Regions from separate parts of the Litchfieldia luteola genome, predicted to be linked through region 1. Evidence: predicted binding sites of a transcription regulator. Region 1 holds the regulator's gene; the other holds the start of a gene.
The links. Region 1 encodes Rex, which represses fermentation and respiration genes when NADH is low (regulators of the CRP and FNR family bind a similar motif). Its sites were predicted from a motif close to TTGTGAAATATTTCACAA; they were not measured.
Positions count from the first base shown of each region.

Region 2: the regulator Rex is predicted to act here: its motif matches at 4,249-4,266, upstream of J2Z26_RS02340 (YwiC-like family protein).

Region 1 covers NZ_JAGGKM010000014.1:3,836-11,415, forward strand. The annotation lists gene tsaD (tRNA (adenosine(37)-N6)-threonylcarbamoyltransferase complex transferase subunit TsaD) at 1-668, shown strand, start outside; gene J2Z26_RS21600 (ABC-F family ATP-binding cassette domain-containing protein) at 897-2,834, opposite strand; gene moaC (cyclic pyranopterin monophosphate synthase MoaC) at 3,079-3,600, shown strand; gene J2Z26_RS21610 (redox-sensing transcriptional repressor Rex) at 3,597-4,235, shown strand; gene J2Z26_RS21615 (twin-arginine translocase TatA/TatE family subunit) at 4,266-4,451, shown strand; gene tatC (twin-arginine translocase subunit TatC) at 4,495-5,244, shown strand; gene J2Z26_RS21625 (YdiK family protein) at 5,264-5,467, opposite strand; gene J2Z26_RS21630 (CPBP family intramembrane glutamic endopeptidase) at 5,497-6,231, opposite strand; gene groES (co-chaperone GroES) at 6,572-6,856, shown strand; gene groL (chaperonin GroEL) at 6,911-7,580, shown strand, end outside.
Region 2 covers NZ_JAGGKM010000001.1:451,973-459,552, reverse strand. The annotation lists gene clpB (ATP-dependent chaperone ClpB) at 1-2,088, opposite strand, end outside; gene J2Z26_RS02350 (YjzC family protein) at 2,214-2,393, opposite strand; gene J2Z26_RS02345 (undecaprenyl-diphosphate phosphatase) at 2,609-3,430, shown strand; gene J2Z26_RS02340 (YwiC-like family protein) at 3,471-4,190, opposite strand; gene J2Z26_RS02335 (nuclease-related domain-containing protein) at 4,341-5,246, shown strand; gene J2Z26_RS02330 (MoaD/ThiS family protein) at 5,839-6,072, opposite strand; gene J2Z26_RS02325 (molybdenum cofactor biosynthesis protein MoaE) at 6,069-6,539, opposite strand; gene mobB (molybdopterin-guanine dinucleotide biosynthesis protein B) at 6,532-7,059, opposite strand; gene J2Z26_RS02315 (molybdopterin molybdotransferase MoeA) at 7,044-7,580, opposite strand, start outside.

The sequences.
Region 1 (7,580 bases):
ATATCTATGCAAATCGATTGATTCAAGAACTTCAATTTCCTTTACTATCATTAGTGGTGTCTGGAGGACATACAGAGCTCGTCTATATGAAGGAGCATGGATCCTTCAAAGTCATCGGTGAAACACGAGACGATGCAGCAGGAGAAGCTTATGATAAGGTTGCTCGAACTCTAAATCTACCTTATCCAGGTGGGCCACATATCGACCGACTTGCTGGGGAAGGGAATCCTACTATTGATCTTCCGCGAGCTTGGCTAGAAGAGGGGTCCTATGATTTTAGCTTTAGTGGTTTAAAATCAAGCGTTATTAATACTCTACATAATGCAGAGCAACGTGGAGAGACCATTGATTCCAAGGACTTAGCTGCAAGTTTTCAGGCAAGTGTTATTGATGTTTTAGTTACAAAAACAGTCAAAGCTGCAAAAGAATACGATGTTAAACAAGTATTACTTGCTGGTGGAGTTGCAGCTAATAAAGGCTTACGTCAGAGCTTGGAAAAAGCTTTTGTAGAATTAAATGGGATAGAACTTATTATCCCACCGCTTTCACTCTGTACCGATAACGCAGCTATGATAGCAGCGGCAGGTAGCATTCTCTATGATAAAGGAATACGCTCGGATTATGCCTTAAATGCAAATCCTGGACTAGATTTAGAGATACATGGGTAAAAAAAAGCATGGATTGTAGAAATCCATGCTTTTTTTGTTTATACACAGGGTTATCAACAGTTTTGTGCATAACTTTCCGAATCCCAGTCAAATCAAATCATTTATAATGGATAAAAAATGTGGATAACTTATGATTTTATTGTGGACAATGTGGATAAGTACGTTGATAACCTTATTTTAAAGGCTAGTAATGTGAATAATATTGTGGAAAATAAAAATCAGTGGAGGTTATCCACTGATTTCGTGTAATGTTTCCCATTCAGCCATTAACAATTCTAGTTTAGAGTTTGCTTTTGCCGTTTCCTCGTTTAAAGCTTGTACTCTTTCATGGTCTTGATAAACCTCAGGATCACATAGTAACTGATCATTTTCTTCAATTTTACTTTCAAGTTCCGATATTTCAACTTCAATTTCTTCAATTCTTCTTTTCCGTTGGCGCTCTAGCTTTTTAGCTTCTTTTTCTTGTTCATAGGAGAGCTTGTCTGTCTTCTCTTCTACTTTTTTCTGCTGTGGAACCTGTTTCTTCTCGAGGGCTTCTAATTCAACCATCTCAGCTTTTTTTTCCACATAATAGTCATAATCACCAAGGTATTCAGTAAGTGAAATTGTGGATAACTCAAATATTTTAGTTGCAATTCGATTGATAAAATAACGGTCATGTGAAACAAATAGAATTGTACCCGGATAGTCTACTAGGGCGTTTTCTAATACTTCCTTGCTATCTAAATCTAAGTGGTTAGTAGGCTCGTCGAGTATTAAGAAATTAGCTTTCTGCATCATCAGCTTAGCTAGTGCAAGACGTGCTTTTTCACCACCACTTAAAGTGGATACAGTTTTTAACACATCATCTCCTGAAAATAGGAAATTTCCTAGCACAGTTCGAATATCTTTTTCATTTTTTAGAGGGTACTCATCCCAAAGCTCGTTGAGGACACGCTTATTTGAAGTCAGGTTCGCCTGTTCTTGGTCATAATACCCAATTGAAACATTTGAGCCAAATTGAAAATGGCCATCAACAGGTGTTAGTTTTTTTATAATTGCTTTCAATAATGTTGATTTTCCAATTCCATTTGGACCGACTAACGCTATACTGTCACTGCGACTAATTGAAAATGATATATTCTTAATCGTAGGCTTTGAGCCTGGATAAGCAATGGATAGATTTGCTCCTTTTAAGACATCGTTCCCACTCTGTCTTTCAATATCAAATAGAAAGGAAGCTGATTTTTCATCTCCGAGAGGTGAAGACATCATATCCATTCTTTCAAGTTGTTTTCTCCGGCTCTGTGCTCTTTTTGTTGTGGATGCACGAGCAAGGTTTTTTTGAATAAAATCTTTTAGTTTTGCAACTTCATCTTGCTGCTTTTCATATCGCTTAAGCTCAAGCTCGTAGTTTTCAGCCTTTTGTTTTAAGTAATGACTATAGTTGCCAGTAAACTTTGTTGAGGTCGTTCTAGAGATTTCATATACCTGATTAACAACCTTATCCAGGAAATAGCGATCATGGGATACGATGAGAATTGCTCCTTGATAACCTTGCAGATATTGTTCAAGCCATGTTAACGTAGCAATATCTAAGTGGTTCGTCGGCTCGTCCAATATTAATAAGTCAGGTTTCGTTAATAATAGTTTACATAAGGCTAAGCGCGTCTTTTGCCCACCACTTAAAGATGAAATAGACGTATTGTAATCAAAATCTGAGAAATTAAATCCATGTAAAATGGATCTAATATCAGATTCATATTGGTAGCCACCTTGCTCTTTAAAGTTTATTTGCAATTGGTCATATTCAGCCAATAATCGTTGATAACTAGCTTCATTTTGGATGATATCGGGATCACCCATTTTCTGTTCAAGTTCTCTTAGGTCAGCTTCTAGTTTTTTCAATGGTGCAAAGACAGTCAACATCTCATTCCAAATTGACAGACTTGATTCGAGACCTGTATCTTGTGCTAAGTAGTTGATTGAGAGGTTTTTTGGCTTAATGATTTCTCCACCATCATGGGACATTTGCCCGGAAATAATTTTTAGTAGTGTAGATTTACCCGCACCATTTCTTCCTACAAGGGCAATTCTATCTCTTGATTGTACTTCTAGTTTTATATTAGATAAAATAAGATCAGCACCAAAGTATTTTTTTAGCTGATTTACTTGTAATAAAATCATGTTTATTCACCTCTTAGTATAAGCTAAGTGTATCTTATCAGAGCTTGAGAGGGCAACTTATTATACAGCATTAGAGTAATACTAAAAATACCCATATCACAATTGTGTCAAAACTTTGAACAAACTCTTTCCTTTAACGATATGGATTTTATTAGGATGCAACTAAGAAAGTGAAATAAATCACAGAACTTCATAAGACAGACGAGGTAAAATAGTGTATAGTCTACTATGGGAGGAGATTTATATGTCGTCTTTCACTCATTTTAATGATCAAGGTCGTGCCAAAATGGTAGACATTACAGATAAAACGAGTACCATTCGGACTGCAATTGCAAAGTCGAGTGTTCAAGTAAATAAAGAGATATACGAAAAGATAACCCAAAATGCAATTAAAAAGGGTGATGTGCTAGCTGTTGCTCAAGTAGCAGGAATTATGGCTGCCAAAAAAACCTCTGATATTATTCCAATGTGTCACCCACTTGCATTAAAAGGGGTAGATATTTCATTTAATTGGAAGAATGAAGAAGAAGAATATCATCTGCTTATACGTGTTGAAGTTAAGACAAAGGGAAGTACGGGTGTTGAGATGGAAGCTCTAACTGCTGCATCTGCAACAGCCTTAACTGTATATGACATGTGTAAAGCAGTCGATAAAGGGATGATCATCGGTCCTACTTTCTTAATAGAAAAAACAGGTGGTAAAAACGGAGACTTTAAAAGAGATGAAAGCCTTTTAGATGGTTTGAATGTGGGGGATGAAAGTTGAATATAGATCAATCAAAAATACCACAAGCAACTGCTAAAAGATTACCGTTATACTATAGATTTTTAAAGAACCTACATGCCTCAGGAAAGTTAAGAGTTTCCTCTGCAGAACTGAGTGAGGCAGTAAAAGTGGATTCAGCAACAATTCGCCGAGACTTTTCCTATTTTGGAGCGTTGGGAAAAAAAGGATATGGATACAATGTGAATTATCTGTTATCCTTTTTCAGAAAAACGTTAGATCAAGATGAATTAACTGCAGTAACGTTAATTGGAGTAGGTAATTTAGGAACTGCATTTTTGCACTATAACTTCTCTAAAAACAATAATACTAAAATAGAATTGGCTTTTGATGTAGATCAATCAAAAATCGGAACAGAAGTTGGTGGCGTATCAGTCTATCATTTAGATGAACTAGAGGAACGTTTACCTGAAAATGTAACGGTTGCTATATTAACTGTACCTGTTGGGTCAGCTCAACCGATCACAGACCGCTTAATACAAAAAGGGATAAAGGGAATATTGAACTTTACCCCAGCTCGAATAAATGTTCCGGAGCACATTAGGGTACATCATATTGATTTAGCAGTAGAATTACAGTCACTCGTATACTTCTTAAAACATTATCCAAGTGAATAAATAAGAATCCCTTTAAAGGAGGTGAAGGATATGCCGAATATTGGAATTGGAAGCCTTCTACTAATCGTGTTTGTAGCACTATTAATTTTTGGACCTAGAAAATTACCTGAGCTTGGAAAAGCAGCGGGTAATACACTTCGTGAATTTAAGAACGCAACAAAAGGTTTAGCTGATGATGAAGACGAGGACAAAAAGAAAAATGAAGAACTAAAATAACTTTTGATTTAAAATGCTTTAGTTGTGGTTAGGATGATTCATTATGACAGAAAAAGAAATGTCCGTATATGACCATATAGGTGAGCTTCGAAAACGACTGATATATATAGTCGTTTTCTTTTTCCTGGCTATGGTTGGTGGCTTTTTCTTAGCAGAACCGATAATTGTATATTTACAACATGCGGACGAAGCTAAGGAATTAACGATGAACTCGTTTCGCCCTGCGGACCCAATTAAAATATATATGCAATTTGCTTTTATTATAGCATTTGTAATCACTTCACCCATTATCTTATATCAATTATGGGCTTTCATTAGTCCAGGACTTTACGAAAAAGAACGCAAAGTAACCTTGAGTTATATTCCCATTTCTGTATTTCTGTTTCTAGTGGGTATTTCCTTTTCTTACTTTATTCTTTTCCCGTTCGTTTTTGACTTTATGGGAAGACTTGCTGATCGGTTAGACATAAATCAAGTGATCGGAATTAATGAGTACTTTCAGTTTCTTTTTCAACTAACTCTTCCATTTGGGCTACTTTTCCAAATGCCAGTAGTTATTATGTTTTTAACAAGGCTTGGAATTGTAACTCCAATGTTTTTGGTGAAAGTACGAAAGTATGCGTACTTTGTCCTCTTAGTCATTGGAGCGTTTATAACTCCACCTGAACTGTTGTCACATATGATGGTAACTCTTCCGTTGTTTGGACTATATGAAATCAGTATTCTTGTATCTAAAGGTGCATATCGGAAAGCGAAGAAAGCAGAAATGCTCTATCAAAATGAACAAAAATAAACCTCCCGATTTGGGAGGTTTATTTATTTTTAAGCTGTTTGATTTTATTATTTAAGGAAAACATTCGAATGGCTACTCCAAAGTCAAAAGTAGCTACAGCGATCAGTAGAATGGTTCCAAAATTCCAGATTGTATCTTCAACACTTTCTACGGCTAAATAAGTGAATAGTAATCCCATTAGTGTATACATAATTCCCATGAAAAAGGGTGATGTTCGACGCATTGTAAGTCCTCCAGTGAAGTTCCGTTAACCTATAATAAGAAAGATATGAAAGATTGCATTTTCTCTGCTTCTTTCATAATCCTTTCAATATCCTCTGCAAAAATAGTTTGCACGACTACGACAAGTGTATTCATGGCTACATGAGCGAATATAGGTACAAGCAAACGCCCTGTCTTTACGTAAAGAAATGCAAAGGTAAAGCCCATAGCTGAATATAATAACAAGTGCTCTGGTTCCATATGAACAAGTGCAAAGATAACTGAACTTAGGAAAGCAGAGATCCAGAAATTGAATTTTCGATAAAATGATCCAAAAATAATTTTTCTAAAAATAATCTCCTCAAGAATAGGTCCGATAATAGATGTAACGATAATCAGTAAAGGTGTAGTCTTTATCAGTTGGATAATTTGTTGAGTGTTCTCTGAGCCAGGTTCAATACCAAGAAGGTTTATTTCAATACTAGCAGCGATACCTTGAGCAAACATGGCTAAAAATACCCCACCAACAGCCCATCCTACTGCACTCGCCCCTGAAGAACGCTGATCAGCTAAATGTCTGTCTTTTATATCTTGTCGTAATATATATAAAATCATTAGTAAAGCTGCAAAGAAGCTAATAATTAGCCAGTATGTAGATGCGAGAGTGAAGGCTGTATCATAATCTTCTCCACCGAACCCAAAGTATAATAATATCGGAATTCCAATAATTCCAGAAAGTTGCATTACTATATAAGTCAAAATGACATACCAATAACGTTTCTCCAAATGTAAGGTCTCCTTTTTAGTTACTATGAATTAAAAATACAATAGTATTTTACCATATAATACTCTGCTTCTCTTACTATTATGATTTTAGACTTAGTAGATAAAGTAGAAAAAGGAAAAATAGATAAATTTTTAACATTTCTAGTTTAGAATTCCGTTGGTGTGACATAATCTAGAAGGGTGTGGAAAATTTTGCTGGGTATTAAAATTTTTTTGCTTAAATACTTGCAAAAAAAATAGAGATTATTTAATATAATAATTGTGTTAGCACTCAAGGTTAGTGAGTGCTAATAAAAAACCAAACTAAAAATTATAAGATTATTTGAGGAGGTTGTTTCACTTGTTAAAGCCATTAGGTGATCGTGTTGTAATTGAACTTGTACAATCTGAAGAAAAAACAGCAAGTGGTATTGTGTTACCAGATTCCGCTAAGGAAAAGCCGCAAGAAGGCAAGGTTATTGCTGTTGGAACAGGTCGTGTATTAGAAAATGGTGAGCGCGTGGCTCTTGAGGTTTCTGTAGACGATCGCATTATCTTCTCAAAATATGCTGGTACTGAAGTAAAATACGAAGGTGCTGAATACTTAATTTTACGTGAAAGTGATATCTTAGCTATTCTTGGCTAATCGAATTCATACTTAATAAAAATACTTACAATAACTTGAGGAGGGTACATACAAATGGCTAAAGAAATTAAATTTAGTGAAGACGCTCGTCGCTCTATGCTTCGTGGTGTAGATGCGTTAGCTAACGCTGTTAAAGTAACATTAGGACCAAAAGGACGTAACGTGGTTCTTGAGAAAAAATATGGTTCTCCACTTATCACTAATGACGGAGTAACAATCGCAAAAGAAATCGAGTTAGAAGATGCATTCGAAAACATGGGTGCTAAATTAGTAGCTGAAGTTGCTAGTAAAACAAATGAAATTGCTGGTGACGGTACAACAACTGCTACAGTTCTTGCTCAAGCGATGATCCGCGAAGGCCTTAAAAACGTAACTGCTGGTGCTAACCCAATGGGTATCCGTAAAGGGATTGAAAAAGCAACTGCTGTTGCTGTTCAAGAATTACAAGCAATTTCTAAACCAATTGAAGGTAAAGAATCTATTGCACAAGTAGCAGCTATTTCTTCTGCTGACGAAGAAGTAGGTCAATTAATTGCTGAAGCTATGGAGCGCGTTGGTAACGATGGAGTTATCACAATTGAAGAATCTAAAGGATTCTCAACTGAGCTTGAAGTAGTAGAAGGTATGCAATTTGACCGTGGATATGCTTCTCCATACATGGTAACTGATTCTGATAAAATGGAAGCTGTTTTAGACAATCCATATATCTTAATCACTGACAAGA
Region 2 (7,580 bases), on a different contig from region 1:
ATTAAACACTTCTGGATGAGCCTTCTCAATTTCATCCATTAAAATGACTGAGTATGGTTTTCGTCTTACGGCTTCAGTTAACTGTCCGCCTTCTTCATAACCAACATAACCAGGTGGCGCACCAATAAGTCTTGAAACGGAGTGTTTTTCCATGTACTCAGACATATCCAGCCTAATAATCTGCTCTTCACTGTCAAATAATGATTGTGCTAAAGCTTTAGCTAATTCTGTTTTACCTACCCCTGTTGGACCGAGGAAAACAAACGAACCAATTGGTTTATTCGGATCCTTAATCCCTGCTCTTGCACGAAGAACTGCATCGGACACTAACTCAATTGCTTCGTCCTGCCCAATCACTCGTTCTCTTAAAATATCATGTAATTTTAATAACTTTTCACGTTCTCCCTCAACTAGCTTAGTAACTGGAATACCAGTCCATCTTGCAACAATTCCTGCGATTTCTTCTTCTGTAACCTCTTCCCTAAGAAGGCGATTATCACTTTTTGTATCATTCACTTTTGTCTCAAGTGATTTCAACTCTTTCTCAATCTGAGGAATTCTTCCATGCCGTAGCTCTGCTGCTCGGTTTAAATCATACTTATTCTCGGCATCTTCTAGCTCCCTCTTAGCCTTTTCAAGCTCTTCTCTCAAGAGTTGCACTTGACCGATTCCTTCTTTTTCAAACAACCATTGAGCTTTCATCGAATTGGCTTTTTCTTTTAGGTTTGAAAGCTCTTTCAGTAACACATCAAGCCTTGTTTTACTGCCCTGGTCTGTTTCTTTTCTAAGTGCAGCCTCTTCTATTTCTAGTTGCATAACTCGCCTTGTCACTTCATCCAATTCAGAAGGCATTGAATCTATTTCCGTACGGATCATTGCACAGGCTTCATCAATTAAATCGATTGCTTTATCTGGAAGAAACCTTTCAGTTATATACCGGTCAGACAATGTAGCAGCAGCAACAATTGCACGGTCATGGATATTCACACCATGATGAATTTCAAAACGCTCCTTTAACCCTCTTAAAATTGAAATAGTGTCTTCAATCGTTGATTCATTTACAAGCACTTGTTGAAAACGACGCTCTAAAGCAGGGTCCTTTTCAATATATTTCCTATGTTCATCTAACGTTGTTGCACCGATACAATGTAATTCACCACGAGCTAACATTGGCTTTAACATATTTCCTGCATCCATTGCCCCTTCTGTCTTCCCAGCTCCAACAATGGTATGTAGCTCATCAATAAACAATAGGATACGTCCATCACTTTTTTTAATTTCATTTAGTACTGCTTTCAATCTTTCTTCAAATTCACCGCGAAATTTTGCACCAGCAATTAACGATCCGATATCTAATGCAAAGATCGTTTTATCCTTTAAACCCTCAGGTACATCTCTTCGAACAATTCGTTGCGCAAGACCTTCCACAATAGCTGTCTTACCAACACCAGGCTCTCCTATTAAAACTGGGTTATTCTTTGTCTTTCTAGATAAAATTCGAATCACTCTACGTATCTCTTCATCTCTACCAATGACTGGATCCAGCTTACCAGACCTAACTTCTGCTACAAGATCCCTTCCATATTTCGTTAACACTTCATAGGTTGCTTCTGGATTTTGACTAGTCACTCGCTGATTCCCCCTAATCTCAGCAATAATTTTTTGAACATCATCTCGTCTGACTGAAAATTGCTGTAGTATTTTTTCCATTTCTGATGAATTTTTTCCCTTTGTTAGGGCGAGCATAATATGTTCTACAGATAAATACTCATCTTGTAATTGTTTCGCTTCCTCTTCAGCCTGGATAAAAAGCTGCTGAAGTCTCCCAGTAATATACAGCTTTCCTGCCTCTATCCCAGTACCCGAGACTTGTGGCTTTTTTTGAAGTAACTCTTCTATCTTTTGTTCAAGTTGAATTGTATTGATGTTTAGCTTTTGAAGAATACGAACTATGAGGCTATCTGACTGTCGAAGTAAGGTAAGGAATAAATGAACAATGTCAACCTCCTGATGCTGATTACGAATTGCAAGCGTTTGGGCTTCCATCACTGCTTCCTGAAGTTTTTGTGTCATTTTATTAAGATCCATTTATAAGCCTCCCTTTAATTTGAAGTTTTATGTAGCGTTTGACCATTATTGACCTTTAATTTTATTATATCCTAAAAATCCCATAAGTAAAGCCATCCTGCTTAGAGGATGACTTTTTTTGTATCTTATGGTTTTCTTTTATATGTCCATTTTCTTTTATCATTAGAGTTTTCCGGAAACGGATCGCCCGCCTTAAGCTTTATACTTTTAGGATTAACAACTCCGTCTCCTTCTTCTCCAATTTCAACATAAATCCCGTTGTTTGGAGCTTTATGTCCAGCTCTAAACTCATGACTTTGTCCCATCACAATTCCTCCTTCCATTATCATGGTACAGAACTATTATCTCCTGATGTATTTCATTTCATGTTTTATTTAGGTCCTTTTCTCATTTTTATTGCATGTCTTGCTTATAGGACAAATATAAATAGACAGAAAAGCAATACTTTACATCGTTACTGGACATGTAGTTAAATGGAAAGAGTATGAAAACGTAATTGGAGGATATAGTTGTGGAATCAATTGATAAGTTATATTTACTCTTAAAATACTTGTTTCTTGGCGTTTTTCAAGGGGTTACTGAACCAATACCAGTTTCCTCAAGCGGTCACCTTTTACTTGCACAGCACTTTTTGGACATATCTATTGAAGGAATGAGTTTTGAGTTACTGGTTAATGCAGCATCTCTTATAGCAGTTTTGCTTATTTATCGTGAGGACTTAATTCGATTAACCGTAAATGGACTTCGTTACATATCCACCCGAGATGTAGAAGCAAAATCTGATTTCCGATTTATTGTCTATTTAGTTATCGCAACTATACCAGCTGGTGTAATTGGTGTATTATTCGATGATCAAATTGCCAGCTTCTTTAAAGAAGGAATTCTACTAATTGGGATTACGCTTTTAATTACAGGGGTAGCACTCTGGTTCATTCGTAATTTACGTGGAAGAAAAAATGATGCAGAGTTAACGTTAAGAGATGCAATTATTATCGGGTGTGCTCAAGCCATTGCATTAATACCTGGAATCAGTCGTTCCGGAGCAACCATTGTTGCAGCAATGGGCTTAGGTATGAAGCAAGAAACAGCTCTACGCTTTTCTTTTTTACTATTTATTCCTGTTAGCTTCGGTGGAATGTTATTAAGCTTTTCGGATATTTTAAACGACCCTAACTTGAATACTTTGCTGTTACCATACACTGTAGCATTTATTGGCTCTTTAGTGGCTTCTTATTTCTCGTTAAAGTGGTTTATGGGAATTATGGCAAGAGGAAACTTAGCTTACTTCGCTATTTATTGCTTTATTGTTGGCGGTGGGATTGTTTTATTTAACGTATTTTAGGAAAGAAGTGGTGAATGGTTATTTCACCACTTTTTTGTTTTTAGATAACAAGTAAAACGACGGTTAAAAAGAAAGCTGAGTTTACAATTTCGAGGACACCAACCTTCATCATCGTAATTGCTTTACCGTAAAAGTATATTGCTCGAACGAGGCTAGGTAGGTAAGCAATGGTTAAGAGGTAATATCCGCTTCCAATGAATAGCAGGACCACTCCAAAATGAAATCCCCATGAAATCCAGCGATACTTCGGATTGCCTTTTTCCCGGATCATTGTTTTTACAAAGAAGGTACTTCCTGCAAAAAACAACATCGAAAGTCCCCAGACACTAAGAGCCAAGAGGTCAATCGTTCCTGTCCCACCAAAGTAACTTGCTACACCACCAATCCCAAACGAGCAAATGGCAGATAGGTCATTTAGAAGAGCTCTTTCATTATTTTGTTTAGCATAATAGGCATTTACGATAAAAAATGGAACCATGACAAGCCCAAAGTACACAAAACGCAAGTCATATAGTAGGACTATAATCAGAGAAACAATAACTGGGACAAAGTAAGTAGCGGTCCACTTCATGTGCAGCTTACGTTGTTTGTTCCTTTTTTTAAAACACAGTAATAATGGATAGGTCGCTAAATATAAGAATAACCAACCTATAAATAGTGGAATATGAATCCAGGACACTTGTCCTAATCCCATCCCAAGAAAAAATGGTACTAGCAACATTGCCCAAGCACCATGTTGTTTTGGTAGTAAAGGTTTCACCGTACGTCACCTCTTCATAATAGGTTACTTTTAGTATAAAGAATTGATGTTCATTGGAATGTGATGTGTGTCACAAAGTGTTAAAAAGGCTTGTCTTTTTTGAAATGTGAAAATAAAATGATTATGAAAATACAAAATGGAGGTGTTCGCTTGATTTTAAAACAGCGTGTTGAATCAAAGGAACTGAGGACTTTTCGGGCATTGAATGCAAGAATGTCTCTCTTGGAAAAAGAACGGAATTACTGTTTGAACCTTGAGAAAGGATTTGTGGGGGAGTTGGATTTTGATTTGTTGGTTAGTCAATTGTCTAATGAAAAATACTTAGCATTAAATGATTTGATCTATGATATAAATAGTAAAGTATTCCAGATTGACTCATTACTTATCAGTAATAACACAGTTTATTTATTCGAAGTTAAGAATTATGAGGGTGATTTTTATATTGAGAAAGATCGTTGGTATTCTGTTTCAGATACAGAAATACAAAATCCTATCTTACAGCTTCAGCGAGCAGAAACATTAATACTGCGGTTACTTAAAGAAATAGGATTTAGTGGTATTGTTAGACCTTTTCTTATCTTTATCAACCCCGAGTTTCACCTTTATAACGCTCCACGAAACCCCCAAATTATATTTCCATCACAGTTAAATCGTTTTGTAAATGAACTTTCCTTTAAGATGTCAGGGGTTACCTCACACGATAGGAAAATCTCCAAACATCTACTTTCACTTCACCTAAAAGAGTCTCCTTATAGTAGAATACCAAAGTATACGTATGAACAGCTTAATAAAGGGATTTATTGCCCATGTTGTCATACTTTCTTTACTGAATCTCTAGTATGTTCTCAATGTGGGTATATTGAAGAATATTCGGGTGCAATATTTAGAAGTATCATCGAGTTTAATTTACTTTTCCCTGAGGAGAGAATAACAACGAAGGCTATTTGGGAATGGTGTGGGCAAGTCTTTCCTAAGAAATCCATACGTAATACTCTATTAAGTAAATTTAAGATGATTGGGTATGGAAAGTCTAGCTATTTTATTATTAAAGATTAGTAAATTGGGTTACGTGACCTTATTTCCCGCTTTCGGCTATTTCCCGGAACGCAAACTGGTTTACGTTACCTTATTTCCCAATTCCGGCTATTTCCCGGAACGTAAACTGGTTTACGTTACCTCATTTCCCAATTTCGGCTATTTCCCAAAACGTAAACCCGTTTACGTTACCTTATTTCCAGATTTCAGCTATTTCCCGGCACGTAAACCCGTTTACGTGACCTCATTTTCCAATTCCAGCTATTTCCCGGCACGTAAACCCGTTTACGTGACCTCATTTCCCAATTCTAGCTATTTCCCAAAACGTAAACCCGTTTACGTTACCTTATTTCCAGATTTCAGCTATTTCCCGGCACGTAACCTGGTTTACGTGAACTCATTTCCCAAATTCGGCTATTTCCCAAAGCGTAAACCCGTTTACGTTACCTCATTTCCCAATTTCGTCTATTTCCCGGAACGTAAATCCGTTTACGTTACCTCATTTCCCAATTTCGTCTATTTCCCGGAACGTAAACTTAAACCAGCCAGTTCACACAATATCCAACACAAAAAAACCGACAAGCACCACCAACCCCGTGCTTGTCGACTCTTATCACCCACCACTAACCGGTGGTATCAAAGCAACAGTATCCCCATCATTAACAAGATCATCACCTGTTGCATATTCCTCATTTATCGCAAACATCACATTTTCAAGGCCCGGCAGCGAATACAGCTCCACCAGCTCTTTCTTCAAATCAGCAATCGAAATAGGTGCCTTATCCATTATCACTTTTTCTTGTCCAACTGCGTCCTGTAGATGTGCAAAAAATAATACAGTAATCACACTAAGTCCTCCTGTTCCGGCTTACCAGTTGGATAGGATTTCTTCTCAAGTTGATCTCCTATCCACATCTCACCGTCTTCCCAATGTTCCTTTTTCCAAATAGGTACGATTTCCTTAATACGTTCAATGGCGTATTCATTTGCTTCATAAGCATCACGTCTATGCGGTGTGGAAACTGCGATAACAACAGCTATATCTGAAATCTCTAATCTACCAATACGATGCGTAATGGCTACCATTGAATCTGGCCATTTCTCGTTTATTTCATCACCAATCTGTTCAAGCTTCTTTTCTGCCATCGGAACATAGGCATCATACTCTAGATAGAGTGTTCGTTTGCTTTTCGTAAATTCGCGCACTGTTCCAGTAAAAGTGGTAACTGCACCCGCTTCACGACGAATGACCTTATTTGTCACTTCTTCCATATTAATAATATCTTCCGTTAGTATAAACCGTTTTTCATTCATGTCTTTCCCTCACTGCTTGTAATATAAGTAATACCGATTCATCATTGCTAAGATTAAATGTCACAAACCTCTGCTTTACTTCTTCTTCCAAAGGAAACCAAGAAATAACTGCCATAATGTTCGTGAGCCGATCTAGTAAAGTTATATCATCCTCATTACGAACTAAAACAACCTTTGGATAGTTTTCATTTTTATATCCTTCTACAATGACCAAATCAATTGGGAGATGCTTATAGATACTAAGAATGTCATTTAACTTCCATTCATCTCTTTTACAATATAATTGTAAAACACCATCACCTTCTACGCTTGCTGCCAGTGCTCCAGCCAAGCGGTGTCGATCTGAATCTTTCCCATTATCCAACATATCAGGCATACCACCATGACCATGGTGTTTAACCGTTGCTACTCTTAAACCTAGTGTAGTCGCTTGCTTTATTAGCTTTTCAACATATGTTGTTTTTCCGCTATTTTGATAGCCAACTACCTGTATGACGGGTACATCTAGTTCCAGGGCCATTGACATCCCTCTTCATCTTCAAGTAGTAAAACATCTACTTGCATTCCTTGTTCATAGCCCCTTGTTCCTCCTGGAAGCACCATTAAGGCATTCGCACCGGAGAGTGAAGTGACAACATTTGACTTGTCTAAACCACTTGGAGTAACAGAAACCATCCCATCTTTAAAAGAGATGCTACTACGTACAAATCGGGTAAAAGGGTTTGGTTTAGGGAAATCAACATCTAGTCGAGCTGTAATCTTCTTTAAATGCGGATTCGGATTATTTAGCAGTGTCCGTATAATTGGTCTAACAAACAACTCGAAACCTACATAACACGCTGAAGGATTTCCTGATAAACCGAATAGTAACTTGCCCTCGAACTGAGCAACTGTAGTGACACTACCAGGTCTCATTCCAATCTTATTAAAAAGTACTTCTGCACCTAATTTTTTATAAATATCCGGTAGGTAATCATAATCACCTACAGATACGCCACCTGTCGTAATCAATATGTCTACCTTCTCAATGGCTTCCTTAAT